Regions from separate parts of the Comamonas sp. NLF-1-9 genome, predicted to be linked through region 2. Evidence: predicted binding sites of a transcription regulator. Region 2 holds the regulator's gene; the other holds the start of a gene.

Region 1 (9,360 bases), 400 kb from region 2:
GGCCACGGTCGAGAAGGTGCGCGCGCTGGCGCCCGACCTGATCTACACCTGGGGCACGGGCACGACTCTGGCCATGGCGGGCAAGCACGACGCCGGGCCGGACCAGCACATCCGCGACATCCCCATCGTCTTCACCGAGGTGACCGACCCCGTGGGCTCGGGCCTGCTCAGGCAGACCAAGCCGCCGGGGCGCAATGTCACCGGCGTGAGCCACGTGGCACCCGTCGCCGTGCAGTTGAACGCGATGCGCGGCTACCTGCCCTTCAAGCGCCTGGGCTACATCACCAACCCGGCCGAATCCAATACCGTGGGCGTGGCCGATGAACTGCGCCGCATGGCGGGCAGCGAAGGCTTCGAGCTGCTGGAAGCAAAAGTGCCGCTGGACGCAAGCGGCCAAGCCCAGGCCCAGGCGCTGCCAGCGCTCATTCGCGGACTACGGGAGCGCGGCGCCGACCTGCTCTATGTCGGCCCCAGCACCTTTCTTGCTTTCACCCATCGGGACTTGGTATCAAAAACCGCGATTGCCGAGGGTCTGCCTACGTTCTGCGCTACAGAGAGCATAGTACGCAAGGCGTCTTGCATGTTCGGCCTGTTTGCCAACGGCACCAACGTGGGGCGCTTTGCCGGCTACAAGGCGGCGCAGATCCTGGTGGACAAGACGCCTGTGGAGCGCATCCCCGCCGAGTCGCTGCAGCGCTTTTCGCTGCTGATCAACATGGGCACGGCCAAGGCGCTGGGCCTGTATCCGCCGCTGGCGCTGCTGAACGTGGCCGAGGTGGTGCAATGAACCCGGGGGCCGAGCAACTGCCTCGCCCGCGCCCCGGGCTCGCCGCCTGCGTGGAGCTCGCCTGGCGCTGGTGGCTGGCGGCGATGCTCGGCCTGCTGCTGCTCGTGGCCATGCTCGCCGGTCTGCAACGCAGCCAGGCGCAGGGCCTGCGCGAAGCGCGGCTCGAGATTGCGCTGCAGTCCCTGCGGGAGCGGCTGCAGACCAACCTGGCGCTGGGCTTTGATCTGGCCGGCAGCCACCAGGCCCAGGCCATGCTGGAAGACCTGCTGGCCGACGACCCCACACTCGTCGCGGCCGAGGTGTTCGACGCCAGCGCCATCTCCCTCTTCAGCACCGACCGCGGCGCCATCGGCGAGCCGGTTCCTGCCGAATGGCTGCTGGCCAGCAGGCAGGCACAGAGCGGCGCGGCGGCGGATGCGCAAGCCGGGCCGCCGGCCGCCTGGCGCGTCGTCGGCGCAGAAGACTTCACGCTGGGCCTGGCGGTGCACGGACCGTTTGGCGAGCTCGCGGGCCAGGTGTGCATCACCTCGGCGCTGGCGCCTTCGCCCTCGCCTTGGCCGGTGCTGGCGGCCGCGCTGGCGGCGGTGTTCGGCCTCACACTGGCCGCCCTCGTACTGGCCAGGCTGTTGCTGCGCGCGCTGGCGGCCGCGCGCGATGAAGCTCTGATGGACCAGGCCGCCGCCCGGTTGCAGCAGACCGAGCTGCGCGTCGCCGGCGCGCTCGATGGCCTGACGCAGGCGCGGGAGCCGCTGTGAAACCCCGGAGCCGTTTGCCGGTGTACGCCGCGCGGCGTTTTGCCTTGCGCGGTCTGGCGCTGCTGTGCCTGGCCTTTCTGGCGGTGAGCTGGGTGGCGGTGCGCCAGCTGCAAGGCATGGCCGTCCAGGAGGCCGAAGGCCGCGCCCGCCTGGTGGCAGACGGCATGGCGCAGCAGGTGCAGCATGCGGTGCAGGTGGGCGTGCCGCTGAGCCAGCTGGTGGGTGTGACGGCCTTGTTCGAGCACCGCCTGCAGGCTTTCGACGACCTGCTCGCGGTCAGCCTGCAGGATAGTCGCGAGCAGGTCTTGCACCAGCGCGCGCGCGGCCAGGCGAACGCGGCCACGCTGGCGGCGCAGGCTCCCGTCACCGTCAGCGGCGTGCCGGTGGCGCGCATCCGCGTGCTGTGGCGCGAGCCCGCCACGGGCACGCTGTTGATGCACTGGGCCCTGCCGCTGGCCGCCCTGCTCGCCTTCACCGGCGCACTCGCGGCCGAGGGCCTGCGCTACAGCTTGGCCGGCGAAGTCCTGCGCCGCGAGCGCATCGTCGCCGCCGCCTGCAGCCGCCTGGGCGCGGGGGATTTCGCGTTTCGCCTGCCCCGCCTGGGCCGGCGCGAGTTTGATGCGCGTCTGCCCTGGCTGCGCGCGCAACTGCGCCATGCCAACGAACAGTTCGAGCGCCTGCAGCGCCTGACGCAATCGCTGCGGCGTACCGAGCCCGACCAGACCAAGCGCGCTCTGCTGGACGAAGGGCTGACCCGCGTCGAAGGGCGCGACCGGTATGCGCAGATGCCCTCGCTGGTGTTGTCCGACCTGCCAAGCCAGGCCGCACGCGCGCGCTGGCGCGGTCTGTGGCTGGGCCTTGCGGCCTGGCTGCTGGCGCTGGCCGGCGCCGGCCTGCAATCGCCGGGCGTGTTGGCGTTGGGGCCAGGACTGCTGGTCTTGCTGGCGCTGCTGGCCGCGCGCCGGCCGGGCGGGCGCGGCCGGGCGATCTGGCTGGGCCTGCTGCTGGGCGGCGCGGCCCTGGGCCCGGGGCTGTGCCTGCTGGCGCTGCAGGTCTGGGCGCCGCAGACCGTGGGGCCGCTGGGCGACTGGGGACGCGCCGCCCTGGCGTTTTGCGCCCTGGTCGCCGCAGCGCTCCCGTGGCTGCCCACACCGGGGCGCCAGTCCGCGCGAGGCAGTGATGCCGCTTAGAACACGCATCACCTTGCTGGCATTGATCGCCGCGCTGGCGCTGGCGCTGATGGTCGGCGCAATCGCCTGGCAGCGCGACCGGGTCTTGAACGAGCGCTACCACGGCGTACTGCTGCAATCGCAAGCCATCGCCTGGAGCCGGCTGCAGGACGAAGCGGGCGCGGCCCTGCGCGCAGGTGTTGCCGCCACGCTGCAAGATCCGCAGCTGGAGCGCGCCTGGCAGAGCCGGGACAGACAGGCGCTCAACGCGCTGGTGCGCCCGCTGCTGGAGCAACACCCGGGCTGGCGCGCCGACTGGTTCGACGAACAAAGGACTCTGGTGCAGTCAAGCTCGAGCAGCCTGCTGCAGGACGCCATGGTCGATGCCGGCTGGCTCAGCCGCGCGCTTTCGAGCAGCGCGCCGCTGCCGGGTCTGAGCCAGGCTTCGCGCGAGCGCTACTACCTGGTTGTCACGCAGAGTTTTGGCCCCACCGGCGCGCGCGGCGTGCTCGCCCTGGGCCAGGACCTGGGCGAGCTGCTGCCGCAGATGGCGCACGCGATAGAGGGCGAGAGCTTCGTCGTCAATCTGCGCGGGCGCGAGGTCACAGGCACGCAGGCTGGTCTGGCGCAAGCCGAGGGCCTGGCGCAGACCGTGCGCCACGCGCGGGTGCTGGAGAGCCAGAGCGCAAGCGGCCGCTATTGGCTGGGCGCGGCCCTGCCCCTGATCGGGCCGGACGCGCGCCCCATAGGCTCGCTGCTCTCCGTCTGGGACACCACCGCCGAGCGCCGCACCGACCGGCGCATGCAGGCGCTGGCCGCGGCCGGCGTCGTGCTCTTGATCGGGCTGCTCGGCTTTGCGCTGTCCTTCGTGCTGCGCCGCGCCTTGCGCCCGCTCGATCGCTCCGTCGGCGTGCTGCGCGCGCTGGCCCAGGGCGAGCTGCGCGCCGCGCCCGACGAAGACGACCAGGAGCTGCCCGATGAAGCCGGACAGATCGCGCGCGGCGTGGCGGCGCTGCGCGGCGAGATGATCAACCTGCGCATGCTGCGCGACGAACGCGCTCGCGTGCGCCAGCAGCAAGAGCAGCTGATACGCCGCGAATTGCGCCAACTCGCAGGCAGCCTGGACGAGCAATCGCGCACCGAGGTGCTGGCCGCGCTGGAGCCGGTGCAGGACACCGAAGACGACAACGCCCTGGCCGGCCTGGCCAACACCCTGGGGCGCCTGTCCGGCTTGGTGATGAGCCAGCAGGACAGGCTGGTCGACCTGCTCAAGCGCCTGCGCAAGGCCATGGCCGAGCAAGAAGTCCTGATCAGCCTGCGCCAGGAGCTGGAGATCGCGCGCACCATGCAGTTGTCCATCCTGCCGCGCACCGAGCCAGACACCCGGGCGGTCCACGTCGCGTCGCTGATGATTCCGGCCAAGGAAGTCGGGGGCGACTTCTACGACTACTTCCTGCTGGAGGACAAGCGCCTGGCGCTGGTGATCGCCGACGTCTCGGGCAAGGGCATACCGGCGGCCTTCTTCATGGCGATTTCCCGCACACTGCTCAAGAGCATCGCGCAGTTTCTGCGCGAACCGGCCGACATCATGGCCAGGCTGAACGACCGGCTCTGCGCCGAGAACGAGCAGATGATGTTCGTCACCACCTTCCTGGGCGTGCTGGACCTGGGCACCGGCCGCCTGGACTACGTCAACGGCGGACACAACCCGCCGCTGCTGCTGCGCTCGGCCGGCGAGGTGCAGATGCTGCCCCAGGGCCAGAACATCGCCCTGGCGGTGATGGAAGGCATGCCCTTCAAACCGGGGACGCTGGCGCTGGCGCCGGGCGACACCTTGCTGCTGTACACCGACGGCGTGACCGAAGCGGCGAACGCCGCCGGCGAGCTGTTTGGCGAGGCGCGGCTGGTGCAGGCGGTCAGCGCCCGCAGCGCCACGGGCGAGGCCCTGCCGCAAGACATCCTGCAGGCGGTGCGCGACTTCGAGTCCGGCGCAGCGCAAGCCGACGACATCACCGTGGTCGCCGTGCGCTACCTCGGCGCGGCGGCCGGCGCGGGCAGCGCCCACGACGTGCCTGCGGCTTGAACAAGGTCTTGCGGCAGCCGGATAGCCGGCGCGCTGGCCGCCTTGTCACGGCAATCGCGGGCCTTGCAGCGAGTGGCCGAGAGCCCCGTGCGCCACGGGGCGGTTCACCGGCTCAGCGGGCGGCGGCCAGCTCCTGGCGCAGGCCTATCGGGCTGGGCGTGCAGTGCACGATGCGCTGGAACAGCCGCTCGTGCTCCGGCGAGCGATCGGCGTCGCCTGCGAGCGGATCCTGGTTGGCCATGAAAGCCTCGTCGATGCGCGCCCAGTCCTGCGCCGTGAGGACCTTGATTGCCGCAGGGAGGATCAGCGTCTCTTCCAGCCGCATGTGCTCGAGGTAGAAGGTGATGTAGCTGTTGAGCGCCTGGGTGAAGGCCGCGCGCCGCCCTTCGCCCATCAGCTCCCAGGCCAGCAGCTGGTGCTGCAGTTCGCGCACCGTACGCTCGCCGTTCACGTGCTCGCGCTCGAGCCGCTCAAGCAAGGGCACATGCTCGGGCGCGCGCTCGAGCAGGGGCGCAAACAGGAAGCGCGACTCCTTGGGATGGTGGTCTTGCTCGGGTACCTCGTCGATGTAGAACAGCATCGCCCGCATGGCGTCGAAGAACGCCGGCGCATCGTCTTCGGGGCCGCGCTTGAGCATCATGCGCAGCGAGCGCAGCACCGCGGCGATGGAAAAATGCTCTTCACAAATGATGCGCAAGGCAAGCGGCTCCATGGCAAGGCCCCGAAAGTGTGTGCAAAGCGCCAGTATGGCGAGCGGCCCGGGCAAAGACCATGATCCAGGTCAAGAAGCAAAACAGCGGGGGCGCCCGTATTGCGGCAGCCTCCGGGAGCCCGCAATTTGCGGCAGTCGGATCCTCGATGTTTCGCCTGACCAGTGGTTCGAACACGCACCAGGCGCGCGGCTGAGGCAGGAGCCGGAGCTCATTCGCTACGGAAGAGACGGGGCACGGGTGCCGCAGGCGCTTGTCGACCTTGGCGCCGCGCCAACAAAATCTTCTGTTCTGGCCCAAGTCGCAACATACGAACCTGCAAGCCTTGGCCAAACACCCAGCGCACATACCCAAAGATCAGACGCCGAAACGCGCAACGGGAAGGCCCCGGCGCGCGCGCGAAGTGTGCACGACCTGAACGCAGACACAAAAAAGCCCACTGACGTGGGCTTTTGAATTCAAGCCAGGCGCTTGATCTGATTGGTTGCGCGGGAAGGATTTGAACCTCCGACCTTTGGGTTATGAGCCCAACGAGCTACCAGACTGCTCCACCGCGCGGTAAGCTGGCTATTGTAGCAGGATTTCAGGCCTTGGCTTCGTCGCTGGACGCGGGTGCTGCGCGGTCCACGAGTTCCACGTAAGCCATGGGAGCGTTGTCGCCCACCCGAAAGCCCATCTTCAGAATGCGCGTGTAGCCGCCCGGGCGGGTCTTGAAGCGCGGACCGAGGTCGGTGAACAGCTTGGTGACGCTGTCGCGATTGCGCAGGCGCGCGAATGCCAGGCGGCGGTTGGCCACGGTGTCCTGGCGTGCCAGGGTGATCATGGGCTCAACCACGCGGCGCAGTTCCTTGGCCTTGGGTAGCGTGGTCTTGATGGCCTCGTGCTCGATGAGCGAGTTCATCATGTTTTGCAGCATTGCCTTGCGATGGGCGCTGGTGCGGTTGAGTTTGCGCAGTCCGTTTCCGTGACGCATGGTGCTTTTCCTTCTTTACGCTTGTTATGCAGGGGGCCGTATCAGGTACCTCCCGCGGCACTGGGCGGCAAGGGCGCCACCCGATTCTCAATCAGCGCTTCTCAAGTCCTGCGGGCGGCCAGTTTTCCAGGCGCATGCCCAGAGTCAGGCCACGCGAGGCGAGCACTTCCTTGATCTCGTTGAGCGACTTGCGACCCAGGTTGGGGGTCTTGAGCAGCTCGTTTTCGGTGCGCTGAATCAGGTCACCGATGTAGTAGATGTTCTCGGCCTTGAGGCAGTTGGCCGAACGCACCGTGAGCTCCAGCTCGTCGACCGGGCGCAGCAGCACCGGATCGAACGTGGCCGCGCCGGTGCGCGCAGCAGAGGCGCCGGCCTCGAAGGGGTCGCCGCCGTCGAGCTGGGCAAACACCGCCAGCTGTTCGACCAGGATCTTGGCCGAGGTGCGCACCGCCTCTTCGGCCGTGAGCGTGCCGTTGGTCTCGATGTCGAGCACCAGGCGGTCCAGGTCGGTGCGCTGCTCCACGCGCGCGCTCTCGACCGTGTAGCTCACCCGGCGAATCGGTGAAAAGGAGGCATCCATCACGATGCGCCCTATCGTCTTGTTGGGCTCGTCGCCATGCCAGCGCTGGTTGCCGGGCACATAGCCGCGGCCCTTCTCGACCTTGATCTGCATGTCCAGCTTGCCGCCGGCAGACAGCGTGGCGATCGGGTGCTCGGGATTGATGATCTCGACGTCGTGCGGCGTCTGGATGTCGCCGGCCACGACCACGCCTTCGGTGTCCTTGCGCAGGGACAGCGTGACTTCGTCGCGGTTGAAGAGCTTGAACACCACGCCCTTGAGGTTCAGCAGGATGTTGATCACGTCTTCCTGCACGCCGTCGATGGCCGCATACTCATGCACCACGCCGGCGATAGAGACCTCGGTCGGCGCATAACCATCCATGGAAGACAGCAAAACCCGGCGGATGGCATTGCCCAGCGTATGCCCGTAGCCGCGCTCGAACGGCTCGAGCTCGACCTTGGCGCGGTTGGCGCTGACCTGCTCGACGTTGATGGTCTTGGGTTTGAGCAAATTGGTTTGCATGCGGACTTCCTCTCAATGCCCCCGGCTCGTTACACCGGTAAGGCTGATGAAGCGCCAGCACCGCGATGCCTCGCGGTGTGGAACGATTGCAAAATGCTTGCAGGACAGCGGATCAGCGCGAATACAACTCGACGATCAGCGACTCATTGATGTCCGCGCCGAACTCGTCGCGATCGGGCACCTTCTTGAAAACGCCCTCGACCTTGTCGGCATTGACTTCGACCCATGCGGGGATGCCGACCTGTTGCGCGAGCTGCAGCGCCTCGCCAATGCGCGCCTGCTTCTTTGACTTTTCGCGCACCGCGATCTGGTCGCCTTCCTTCACGAGGTAGGAAGCGATGTTCACCGACTGGCCGTTGACCGTGATCGCCTTGTGCGACACGAGCTGGCGCGCCTCGGCGCGGGTGGAGCCGAAGCCCATGCGATAGACCACGTTGTCCAGGCGCGATTCGAGCAAGGACAGCAGGTTGGCGCCGGTATTGCCGCGACGACGCTCGGCCTCTTCAAAGTAACGGCGAAACTGCTTTTCCAGCACGCCGTACATGCGCTTGACCTTTTGCTTCTCGCGCAGCTGCAGGCCGTAGTCCGAGGTGCGCGAACCCGAGGTGCGCCCGTGCTGGCCGGGCTTGGAGTCGAACTTGGCCTTGTCGGCGATCGAGCGGCGCGCGCTCTTGAGGAACAGGTCGGTGCCTTCACGGCGGGAGAGTTTGGCCTTGGGGCCGAGGTAGCGTGCCACGGGGGTTTCCTTGATTGGGGGATCTGCTGCGGGTCGGGCCGCAGGAGCCACCTTCGCGCCAGGCGATGGGTGGCGGTGGGCTTAGGGGAGAAAAATCAGATGCGCCGGCGCTTCTGCGGACGGCAGCCGTTGTGCGGCACCGGCGTCACGTCGGAGATCGAGGTGATGCGGATGCCCAGGGCGCCGAGCGCGCGCACCGAAGAGTCGCGGCCGGGGCCGGGGCCCTTGATCTGCACGTCCAGGTTCTTGATGCCCTGCTCCATGGCAGCGCGGCCGGCCATTTCCGAAGCCACCTGCGCGGCAAACGGCGTGGACTTGCGCGAGCCCTTGAAGCCCTGGCCACCGGAAGACGCCCAGGACAGGGCGTTGCCCTGGCGGTCGGTGATCGTGATGATGGTGTTGTTGAACGAAGCGTGCACGTGGGCCACGCCGTCGGAGACGTTCTTGCGGACCTTCTTGCGTACGCGCTGTGCGGCGTTGCTGGCGGGAGACTTGGCCATATGGATCTTTCAATACCTTATTTTTTCAGCGTTGCGGCGCCCTTGCGCGGGCCCTTGCGGGTGCGCGCATTGGTGCGGGTGCGCTGGCCGCGCACCGGCAGGCCGCGACGGTGGCGCATGCCGCGGTAGCATCCGATGTCCATCAGGCGCTTGATGTTCATCGTGGTTTCACGGCGCAGGTCGCCCTCGAGCGTCAGCTGGGCCAGCTGGTCGCGAATCTTCTCGAGATCGGCGTCCGTCAGGTCCTTGACCTTGGTCGAGTAGGCGATGGCGCAGGCGTCGCAGATCTTGCGTGCGCGCGAGCGACCGATGCCGTAGATCGCCGTCAGGCCGATTTCGGCGTGCTGATGCGGCGGGATATTGATACCAGCGATACGAGCCATTTGCGTCCTCTAATCGTTCAATCAACCTTGGCGCTGCTTGTGGCGCTGGTCGGTGCAGATCACGCGCACCACACCCTTGCGGCGGATGATCTTGCAGTTGCGGCAAATCTTCTTCACGGAAGCCGACACTCTCATTTTTTTCTCCTGGGCAATGCGGGCGGCGCTCTCAGCGGGAGCAGC
Region 2 (9,360 bases):
AGGGCTCGAGGTGGCCCGCGCCCATCACCTCGTCCCAGTTGGTCAGCACGAGCTTGAGCGGCTCGAGCACCGCCATCGCACGGGGCGCCTGCGGCTCCAGGTCTTCGCGCAGGCAGCCGTCCAGCGTGGCGTAGTCGATCCAGGCGTAGTCCTTGGTCACGCCGATGCGCTCGCAGAACATGCGGATGGAGGCGGGCGTATAGCCGCGCCGGCGCAAGCCGACGATGGTGGGCATGCGCGGGTCGTCCCAGCCGCTGACGATGCCGCTGTCGACCAGGTGCTTGAGCTTGCGCTTGCTGGTGAGCACATAGGTGAGGTTCAGCCGCGCGAACTCGTACTGGCGCGGCTGCGGCCGGGCGATCAGGCCGCCCTCGGCCAGGTGGTCGAGCAGCCAGTCGTAGAACGGGCGCTGGTCTTCGAACTCCAGCGTGCATATGCTGTGGGTGATGCACTCGAGCGCATCCTCGATCGGGTGCGCGAAGGTGTACATCGGGTAGATGCACCACTGGTTGCCGGTGGCGTGGTGCTCGGCGTGCTTGATGCGGTAGATGGCCGGGTCGCGCAGGTTGATGTTGGGCGAGGCCATGTCGATCCTGGCGCGCAGCACCATCGCGCCGTCGGGGTGCTTGCCCTCGCGCATCTCGCGAAAGCGCGCCAGGTTCTCCGCAGGGCTGCGGCTGCGAAAGGGGCTGTCCACGCCGGGCCGGGCAAAGTCGCCGCGGTTGGCGCGCATCTCTTCGGCCGTCTGCTCGTCCACGTAGGCCAGGCCCGCGTCGATCAGGTATTCGGCCGCGCGGTACATGAAGTCGAAATAGCTGCTGGCCCAGTACAGGTTCTCGCGGCCGTCGGCGTCGCGCCAGTCAAAGCCCAGCCAGTGCACCGCGTCGATGATGCCGTCGACGTATTCCTGCTCTTCCTTCTCGGGGTTGGTGTCGTCAAAGCGCAGGTGGCAGACCCCGCCGTAGTCGCGCGCCAGGCCAAAGTTCAGGCAGATGCTCTTGGCGTGGCCCACGTGCAGGTAACCATTGGGTTCGGGCGGAAAGCGCGTGCGTATGCGCGCCGCATCGAGCGCCCCGCCCGCCTGGTGCGCGGCGTCGCCCGGGCTGCCGGCCCAGCGCTTTTGCGCGTGCCTGCCCTCGGCGAGGTCGGCCTCGATGATCTGGCGCAGGAAGTTGGTCGGTGCTTGGGCAGGTTGGGCGGGCGTACTCATGGGCACGATTTTAGGCGGCGGGCGTGCCGCCACGTTTACCTTCTGATACCCGGCGCACAACGTTCGGACACAAGAAAAACACCTGCGTGTGCCATCCTGAAGCTTGCCTCGTGCGTTAAGGCAATGCTGGACAAGTCTGTACGATGGCGCGCGCCCTGATTCGGCACGGACTGCAAGGCGCAAACCGCAGTCCTCGCCCGTGCTTGGGCGGATTTGCAAGGGCGCAGGCTGCCCAAAGCAGCAATGCGCTGGGCGCAAGCGACGGGTTCAGCATTGCATTCGTTGCAGGTCTTGCGGCATGGGCCGCGTTTTCAAGGAGTTAACAATGTCGGTTCGTCGTTCCTGGTTTCCGGCCATCGCCTCGGCGGGCCTGGCCCTTGCGCTGATGCTGGCCACGGGCAGCGCCCAGGCGCGCAGTGACGTGACCTGGTCGGTGGGCATAGGCGTGCCTGGTGTGGTGGTCGGTGCTTCCAACGCCGGCGTGGGCTATTACGCGCCGCCGCCGGTGTACTACACCCCGGCGCCGGTTTACCGCGTCCCCGCGCCGGTGTACTACGCGCCGCCGCCCGTGGTCTACACGCCGCCGGTTTACTACGCACCGCGCCCGCACTGGCGCGGCCACCACAGGGGCTGGGAGCACCGCGGCCATCGGCGCGACTGGCGCTGAGCGGCGCTGAGGGCGCTCGGGCGGGCCGGGCCGCATAATCGCGGCTCACCCGGCCCGATCCCGCTGCCATGGCGCAAACTGTCTACGTACTCAACGGTCCCAATCTGAATCTGCTCGGCACGCGCGAGCCCGAGGTTTATGGCGCGCAGACCCTGGCCGACGTGGAGCAGCTGTGCCGCCAGGCCTGCGAGCGCCACGGCCTGGCGCTGGTGTTTCGCCAGAGCAACCACGAGGGCGCGCTGGTAGACAGCATCCATGAAGCCGGGCGCGAGCATGCCGCAGGACGCCTGGCCGGCGTGGTGCTCAACGCCGGCGCCTACACCCACACCAGCGTGGCGCTGCCCGATGCCATCAAGGGCACGGGCGTGGCGCTGATCGAGCTGCACATCAGCAACGTCTTTGCACGCGAGGCATTTCGGCACCACTCGTGGATTTCACCGGTCGCCCGCGGGCTCATCTGCGGGCTCGGGGTGCAGGGCTACGCCCTGGCCATAGACGCCATCGCCCGGTGGTAGGCCAGCCCGAGGCGGTGGTGCGCCTGCAGGCGCAGGCGCGCTGCGTGCGCAGCCCGCTGGCGGGCTCGGGCGGCGCCATCGTCTGGCATGTCTGGGCCGAACGCCGTGGTGGCCGTGCGCCGCTGGTGCTGCTGCACGGCGGCAGCGGCAGCTGGACGCACTGGCTGCGCAACATCGAGGCGCTGGTGGCCAGCGGGCGCGAGGTCTGGGCAGCGGACCTGCCGGGCTTTGGCGATTCGGCCGCGGTGCCCGGCGCGCAGGACGTCGATGGGCTGCTGGCGCCGCTGCTGGCTTCGCTGCGCAGCGTGCTTGCGCAGCGGCCTTGCGATCTCGTCGGGTTTTCCTTCGGCGCCATGGCGGCCGGCATGCTGCAAGCCGCGTGTCCCGCGCTGGCGCGCTGCCTGGTGCTGGTGGGCGCGCCCGGCATGACGGCCGCGGCGCCCAACCGCGTGGGCTTGCGCGGCTGGCGCCATCTGCCGGGCGCGGCCGAGCAGCTTGCGGTGCACAGGCACAACCTCGCGGCCATGATGTTTGCCGATGCTGCGCACATCGACGAGACGGCGCTGCAACTGCACGCGCGCAACGCCGAACGCGACCGCCTCACGCGCCGGCGTCTGTCCAACACCGACATCCTTGCGCGCGCGCTGAGGCAGCTTGCCTGCCCGGTACATGCCGTCTATGGCGAGCACGACGCGCTCTACCGCGGCCGTTTTGATGAGCTGCGCGCGGCCTGGGCCGCCAGCGCGCGCGACTTTCGCGGGCTGCATCTGCTGGAGGGCGCCGGGCATTGGGCGCCCTATGAACAGGCGCCCGCCTTCAACCGTCTGCTGCTGCAACTGCTGGACGCGCCTGCACCCTGAGCGACTTGTTCAGCGTCGCTCTAATCGCGCCTGAGCAGCACCGCCCCGATCGCGACGACCACGCAAACCATGGCCGCGAGGTCTTGCCAGTGCGGCCACTCGCCGATCACGAAGGGCGCGCTCAGGATGCCGACCATGGGCACGGCCATCACGCTCATCGCGCTGGTGGTCGGCGGCAGCACGCGCACCAGCGCAAACCAGATCACCTGCGCCAGGCCGTAGTTGATGAACACGCTCCACACCAGGCTGGCCCAGACCGGGGCGCTGAAATGCCACTGCTGCGGCGGCTCCAGCCAGAGGGCCAGCGGCCACAGCGCCATGGAGGCCAGCACCATCATCCAGACCACCAGGGTTTCGGCCGGCATGCTCAGGTGCGCGCGGCGCATCCAGATGGTGCCCAGCGCCCAGCTGAAGGCCGCGCCTTGCATCCAGGCGATGCCGGCCGGGCGCCCGGCGATCTGCGCCAGCTCGTTCCATAGCAGCAGCGTGATGCCGGCCAGGACCGCCAGCACGCCCACCAGCAGCCGCCCGGTCAGTTTCTCGCGATAGAACAGCACCGACAGCAGCACCGTCCAGACCGGCATGGTGAAGCCCAGCGTGGCCGCGCGCCCCGCGGGCAGTTGCGCCACGCCGATGATGGACAAGGCGTGCCAGCCCAGAATGTTGGGCAGCCCAAGCACCACTACCGCGCGCCATTCGGACCAGCCGCGCGGCAGCAGGCGCAGGCCGCGCGAGCGAAAATACAGCGCCAGCACCAGCGCGCCGCCGAACATGGTCAGCGCGCGAAAATAGAGGGGCCCCATCTCGCGCAGCGTCACCTTCATGACCGGCCAGTTGATGCCCCAGGCAAGCACCAGCAGGACGAGGCCGACCGTTTGCCGGCGCGAGAGCAGGGACATGGAGGGCAATCGGCGAGGGCTAGAAGGAGCGGGGATGGTAACCACGGCAGCGCTGCTCGAGCGCGAGGCGCAGATCACCGCGATCCGCGCGCAGGGCGCGGGCGGGCAGAACGTGAACAAGGTCTCGAGCGCGGTGCACCTGCGCTTTGACGTGGCCGCCTCCGCCCTGCCCGCCGAGCTCAAGCAGCGCCTGCTGGCGCTGCCTGACGCGCGCGTCACCGCCGAGGGCCAGGTGCTCATCAAGGCGCAGCGCTATCGCACGCAGCAGGCCAATCGGCGCGACGCGCTGGCGCGGTTGCAAGAGCTGGTGGAGCAGGCGGCGCGCCCCGTCCTGCCGCGCAAGGCGACGCGGCCCACGCGCGCCTCGCGCGAGCGACGCCTGCAGGCCAAGCGCCTGCGCGGGGCCGTGAAAGCCTTGCGGGGCCGGCCTCGCGATTGAGAGCAAAATATGGCTGCAACGCCCGCCAGTCAAGCGCATGCAGCTATGGTTAGTGAAGCATTCAACGCCGAGCCCCGGCGCTGTCCACGATGGTCTGCAGGCCGGCGCCATCGAGGATGCGCACCTGGCGGTGTTTGACCTCGATCAGGCCATCGTCGGCAAAGCGCGAGAAGGTGCGGCTCACCGTCTCCAGCGTCAGCCCCAGGTAGCTGCCGATTTCCTCGCGCGTCATGCGCAGCACCAGCTCGGCCTCGGAAAAGCCGCGCACATGCAGGCGCTGCAGCAGATTCATCAGGAAGGAGGCCACGCGCTCTTCGGCGCGCATGCTGCCCAGCAGCAGCATCACACCGTGGTCGCGCACGATCTCGCGGCTCATGATCTTGTGCACATGGGTCTGCAGCGCCGGCACCTCGCGCGACAGCGACTCGATGCGGTCGTAGGGCATCTCGCAGACCTCGGCGTCTTCCAGCGCCAGCGCGTCGCAGGTGTGTTCGTCCGAGACGATGCCGTCGAGCCCCATGATCTCGCCGGCCATCTGAAAGCCCGTGACCTGCTCGCGCCCGTCGCTTGCCGTGACACGCGTCTTGAAAAACCCCGAGCGGATCGCGTACAGCGCGCTGAAGCGGTCGCCGCGCGAATACAGCGGCTTGCCGCGCTTGACGCGCCGGCGCGTGGTCACCAGAGTGTCGAGCCGCTCCATGTCGGCCGCGCTGATGTCCACGGGCATGCACAGCTCGCGCAGGCTGCAGCGGGAACAGGCGATCTGGAGGGCGCGGTGGGGCATGGCGGGCTCGTCCTCTGTGGGGGCAGGGATGCCTGATTCTAGATGGGCCCGCCCCGATTCCTTGACGGCGATCAAAGACAGTGGCGGCTGCGGCGGCGACAGTTTGGCGTTTGCATCGAATGGCCGCATTGCCATTCAGGACCGCCATGCCCACGATTACCCCAGAGCTCATCTCCCGCTTCGACGTGCCGGGGCCGCGCTACACCTCCTACCCCACGGCCGACCGCTTCGTCGAAGCCTTCGGCGAAGAAGACTACCGCCACGCGCTCGCCCAGCGCCAGCTCGGCACGAGCCTGGCGGCGCAGCCGCTGTCGCTGTACGTGCACCTGCCGTTTTGCGAGTCGCTGTGCTATTACTGCGCCTGCAACAAGATCATCACCAAGCACCACGAGCGCGCCGCGCCCTATCTGGCCTACGTCGAGCGCGAGCTCGACCTGCACGTCAAGCACCTGGGCGGGCCCGGCCAGAGCGTGAGCCAGCTGCACTTCGGCGGCGGCACGCCCACCTTCCTGAACGACGAGGAACTGGCCGACCTCATGGCCATGCTGCGCCGGCGCTTTGCCTTCGCGCCCAAGGGTGAATACTCGATAGAGATAGATCCGCGCACCATCAGCGCCGAGCGGCTGCAGACCATCCGCGATCTGGGCTTCAACCGCCTGAGCTTTGGCGTGCAGGACTTCGACCCCGAGGTGCAGAAGGCGGTGCACCGCGTGCAGCCGGCCGAGCAGGTCTTCGAGCTGGTCGCGGCGGCGCGGCGCATCGGCTTTGATTCGATCAATGCCGACCTGATCTACGGCCTGCCCAAGCAGACGCCCGAATCGTTCGCCCGCACCATCGCGCAGATGGCCGAGCTGCGGCCCGACCGCATCGCGCTCTATGCCTATGCCCACCTGCCCGCACGGGTGAAGTCGCAGCGCCACATCAAGACGGCGGACATTCCGGTGGCCAACCACAAGGTGGCCATGCTTTCGCACTCCATCGCCGCGTTTGAAGAGGTCGGCTACGTCTACATCGGCATGGACCATTTCGCGCTGCCGGGCGACTCGCTCGCCGTGGCCAAGCGCCAGGGGCGGCTGCACCGCAACTTCCAGGGCTATAGCACCCAGCCCGACTGCGACCTGATCTCGCTGGGCATCTCGGCCATAGGCAAGGTCGGCGCGACCTACAGCCAGAACGCCAAGGACTTGCTGCAATACCAGGACATGCTCGACCACGGGCATCTGCCCATCGTGCGCGGCGTGGCCCTGAGCCACGACGACGTGCTGCGCCGCGCGGTGATCAATGCGCTGATGTGCCAGGGCCGCGTGCAGTTCGAGTCGGTGGAAGCGGCGCACCTGATCGACTTTCGCACCACCTTCGCCAGCGAGCTCGCGCGCCTGCGCGCAATGCACGACGACGGCCTGGTGCACCTGAGCGCCAATGCCATCGAGGTCACCCCCATGGGCTGGTTCTTCGTGCGCGGCATCGCCATGGTGTTCGACAAATACCTGCAGGCGCGCGAGAGCCGCGCGCAGTATTCCAAGATCCTTTGACGCACAAGGACTGCGCGGTCGGCTGCCGTGGCCTTGGTATACAGTGGCGCCACTCTCGTGAGCTCTGGAGTACCGTTTGCCTGCCCCGCCCCGCCTGCAAGCCGCACACGCGCGCCGTCCGTGGTCGTGGCTGGCACTGGCATCGGCCGTGGTCGCGCTGGTGTTGGCGCTCGATGCCTGGCAGGAATACCGCGACACGGGCCAGCGTGAGCGCCGGCAACTGACGCAGCAGGCCGCCACCCTGCACGACAACCTGGCGCTGCAGCTCGACGCCGCCGGCCACGCGCTGAGCAGCCTGCTGGCGGAGCTGCCCTCGCTGCAGCGCGAGTCCGACGGCAAGGCGCAATTGAGCGTGCGCCTGCGCGCCTATGCCGATGCCATGCCGGCGGTGCAATACCTGAGCCTGCTGGATGCGCAGGGCACGATCACCGTGAGCAGCGACCCTGCCCTCGTGGGCCGCAACTCGGGACAGCGCGACTACTTTGCCGCGGCGCGCTCTGCCTCGCCCTTGACCCTGGTGGTGTCGCCGCCGTTTCGTGGCGCGCTCGGTGGCTGGGTGATGGTGCTGGCGCGCCCGGTGTTTGCGCCGGACGGCCGCTTTGCTGGCGCGCTGGTCGCGGCGCTGGACGCCGACTACCTGCGCCTGCTGATGCGTCCGCTGCACGGCGGGCCCGACGTGCTGGTCAGCCTCTCGCACGGCGATGGCCTGCGCTTTCTCGCACTGGGGCGCAGCGGCGAGCGCGACGGCGTGAAGCTGGACGTCGCGGGCAGCGCCTGGTCGCGCCACCTTGCCAGCGGCGCGCCGGACAGCCTGCTCACCGCGCCCATGCGCCCCGAGGCGCCGCAAGAGCAGCAGATCGTGGCGCTGCGCACGCTGCAGCCGCCCGAGCTGCACATGGACAAGCCGCTGGTGATCGCCGTCGGGCGCGACGTGCCGGCCGTCTATGCCGACTGGCGCAGCGACGTGGCCTCGGCGCTGCTGCTGTGGCTGGTCGGCAATCTGCTGGCCGCCGCAGCGCTGCTGTGGGTGCAGCGCAAGCAGCGCCAGCGCCAGCGCGAGCAGGACGAACAGGCGGCCAGGGAGGCCCAGAACCAGGCGCACTGGGACGTGGTGCTCGCCGCCACCCACCAGGGGCTGTGGGACTTTGACAAAGCCGCAGGCACGACCAGCTATTCACCGCAGTGGTACGCGCTGCTGGGCTATACGCAAGAGGCCTTCGAGCGCGAGGGCAAGACCTGGGAAGACCTGGTTCATCCGGACGACCGCCCCAAGCTGGCGACGGCCTGGCAGCAGGTGCTGCAAGGGCAAAAGGACGAGCTGGAAGCGTCCCATCGACTGCGCTGCGCCGACGGCAGCTACCGCTGGTTCGCCTGCCAGGGACGGGTGATGGAGCGCGACGCGGGCGGCGCGCCGCTGCGCGTGTTCGGCACGCTGGCCGACATCTCCGAGCGGCGCCAGCAGGAAGAGATGCTGCAGCGCCTGACCGAAAACCTGCCCGGCCTGCTGTACCAATACCAGCTTGAACCCGACGGGCACAGCCATTTCCCCTACACAAGTCCCCAGGTTGCCGACATCTACGGTTTCAGCGCCCAAGAGCTGCAACAGGACGCCGCACCGGTGTTCGAGCGCATCCGCTCCGGCAACGTGCCGCGCGGCGTCGAAGACCTGCGCCGCTCGGCGCGTGAACTCAGCGAATGGAGCGCCGAATACCTCTATGAAATCCCGGGCCGCGGCGCGCGCTGGCTGTCGGGGCATGCGCGGCCGCAGCGCCTGCCCAGCGGCGCGACGCTCTGGCATGGCTACATCAGCGACGTGACCGAGGCCAAGGAGCAGAGCCTGCGCCTGCAGGCTACCGAGCGCGTGCTGCAGCAGCTCATGAGCGAGATGCCCGTGGGTTTGTGCATGGTCGATGCCCGGCACCGCGTGTACTTTCGCAACCAGCGCTTTCTGGACCAGCTTGGCTACGACGAGCACGAGGTGCCGACGCTGCGCGAGTGGGCGCTCAAGGCCTATCCTGATCCCGACTACCGCGCCGAGGCCGCCGCGCGCTGGAAGCAGGCCAAGGCCGAGGCGGTCAATGGCCAGATCGCGGCGCAGTCCTACCGCATTGTCTCAAGCGACGGTGCGCACCACATGATGGACGTGGCGGGCCTGATCTTTGGCGACAAGCTCTTGCTCACCTTCCAGGACCACACCGCCCACCTGGTGCAGAACGAATGGCTGCGCAAGCTGGCCTATGTCGATGGCCTCACCGGCATCGCCAACCGGCGCAGCTTTGACGAGGCGCTGGCTGCCGAATGGAGCCGCTGCGCCCGCGCGGGCCTGCCGTTGTCGGTGTTGATGATAGACATCGACCATTTCAAGGCCTACAACGACTTGTACGGCCACCAGAAGGGCGACGCCTGCCTGCAAACCGTGGCGCGCACGCTGAGCCAGAGCATGGCGCGCCCGCA

The links. The regulator FNR, encoded in region 2, switches genes on or off when oxygen is low (the NO sensors DNR and NnrR bind a similar motif). The targets are predictions, from matches to a motif close to TTGATNNNNATCAA.
Region 1: the regulator FNR is predicted to act here: its motif matches at 5,566-5,579, upstream of KUD94_RS10320 (hemerythrin domain-containing protein).

The regions. Positions count from the first base shown of each region.
Region 1 covers NZ_CP078069.1:2,148,059-2,157,418, forward strand. Annotated here, with positions in the region: gene KUD94_RS10300 (ABC transporter substrate-binding protein) at 1-787, shown strand, start outside; gene KUD94_RS10305 (hypothetical protein) at 784-1,542, shown strand; gene KUD94_RS10310 (hypothetical protein) at 1,539-2,732, shown strand; gene KUD94_RS10315 (PP2C family protein-serine/threonine phosphatase) at 2,722-4,794, shown strand; gene KUD94_RS10320 (hemerythrin domain-containing protein) at 4,907-5,506, opposite strand; tRNA gene KUD94_RS10325 (tRNA-Met) at 5,986-6,062, opposite strand; gene rplQ (50S ribosomal protein L17) at 6,088-6,477, opposite strand; gene rpoA (DNA-directed RNA polymerase subunit alpha) at 6,569-7,561, opposite strand; gene rpsD (30S ribosomal protein S4) at 7,674-8,297, opposite strand; gene rpsK (30S ribosomal protein S11) at 8,393-8,797, opposite strand; gene rpsM (30S ribosomal protein S13) at 8,815-9,180, opposite strand; gene rpmJ (50S ribosomal protein L36) at 9,202-9,315, opposite strand.
Region 2 covers NZ_CP078069.1:1,743,394-1,752,753, reverse strand. Annotated here, with positions in the region: gene KUD94_RS08430 (glutamine--tRNA ligase/YqeY domain fusion protein) at 1-1,210, opposite strand, end outside; gene KUD94_RS08425 (hypothetical protein) at 1,536-1,877, shown strand; gene aroQ (type II 3-dehydroquinate dehydratase) at 1,946-2,392, shown strand; gene KUD94_RS08415 (alpha/beta fold hydrolase) at 2,386-3,252, shown strand; gene KUD94_RS08410 (DMT family transporter) at 3,273-4,151, opposite strand; gene arfB (alternative ribosome rescue aminoacyl-tRNA hydrolase ArfB) at 4,186-4,590, shown strand; gene fnr (fumarate/nitrate reduction transcriptional regulator Fnr) at 4,652-5,374, opposite strand; gene hemN (oxygen-independent coproporphyrinogen III oxidase) at 5,521-6,906, shown strand; gene KUD94_RS08390 (diguanylate cyclase domain-containing protein) at 6,983-9,360, shown strand, end outside.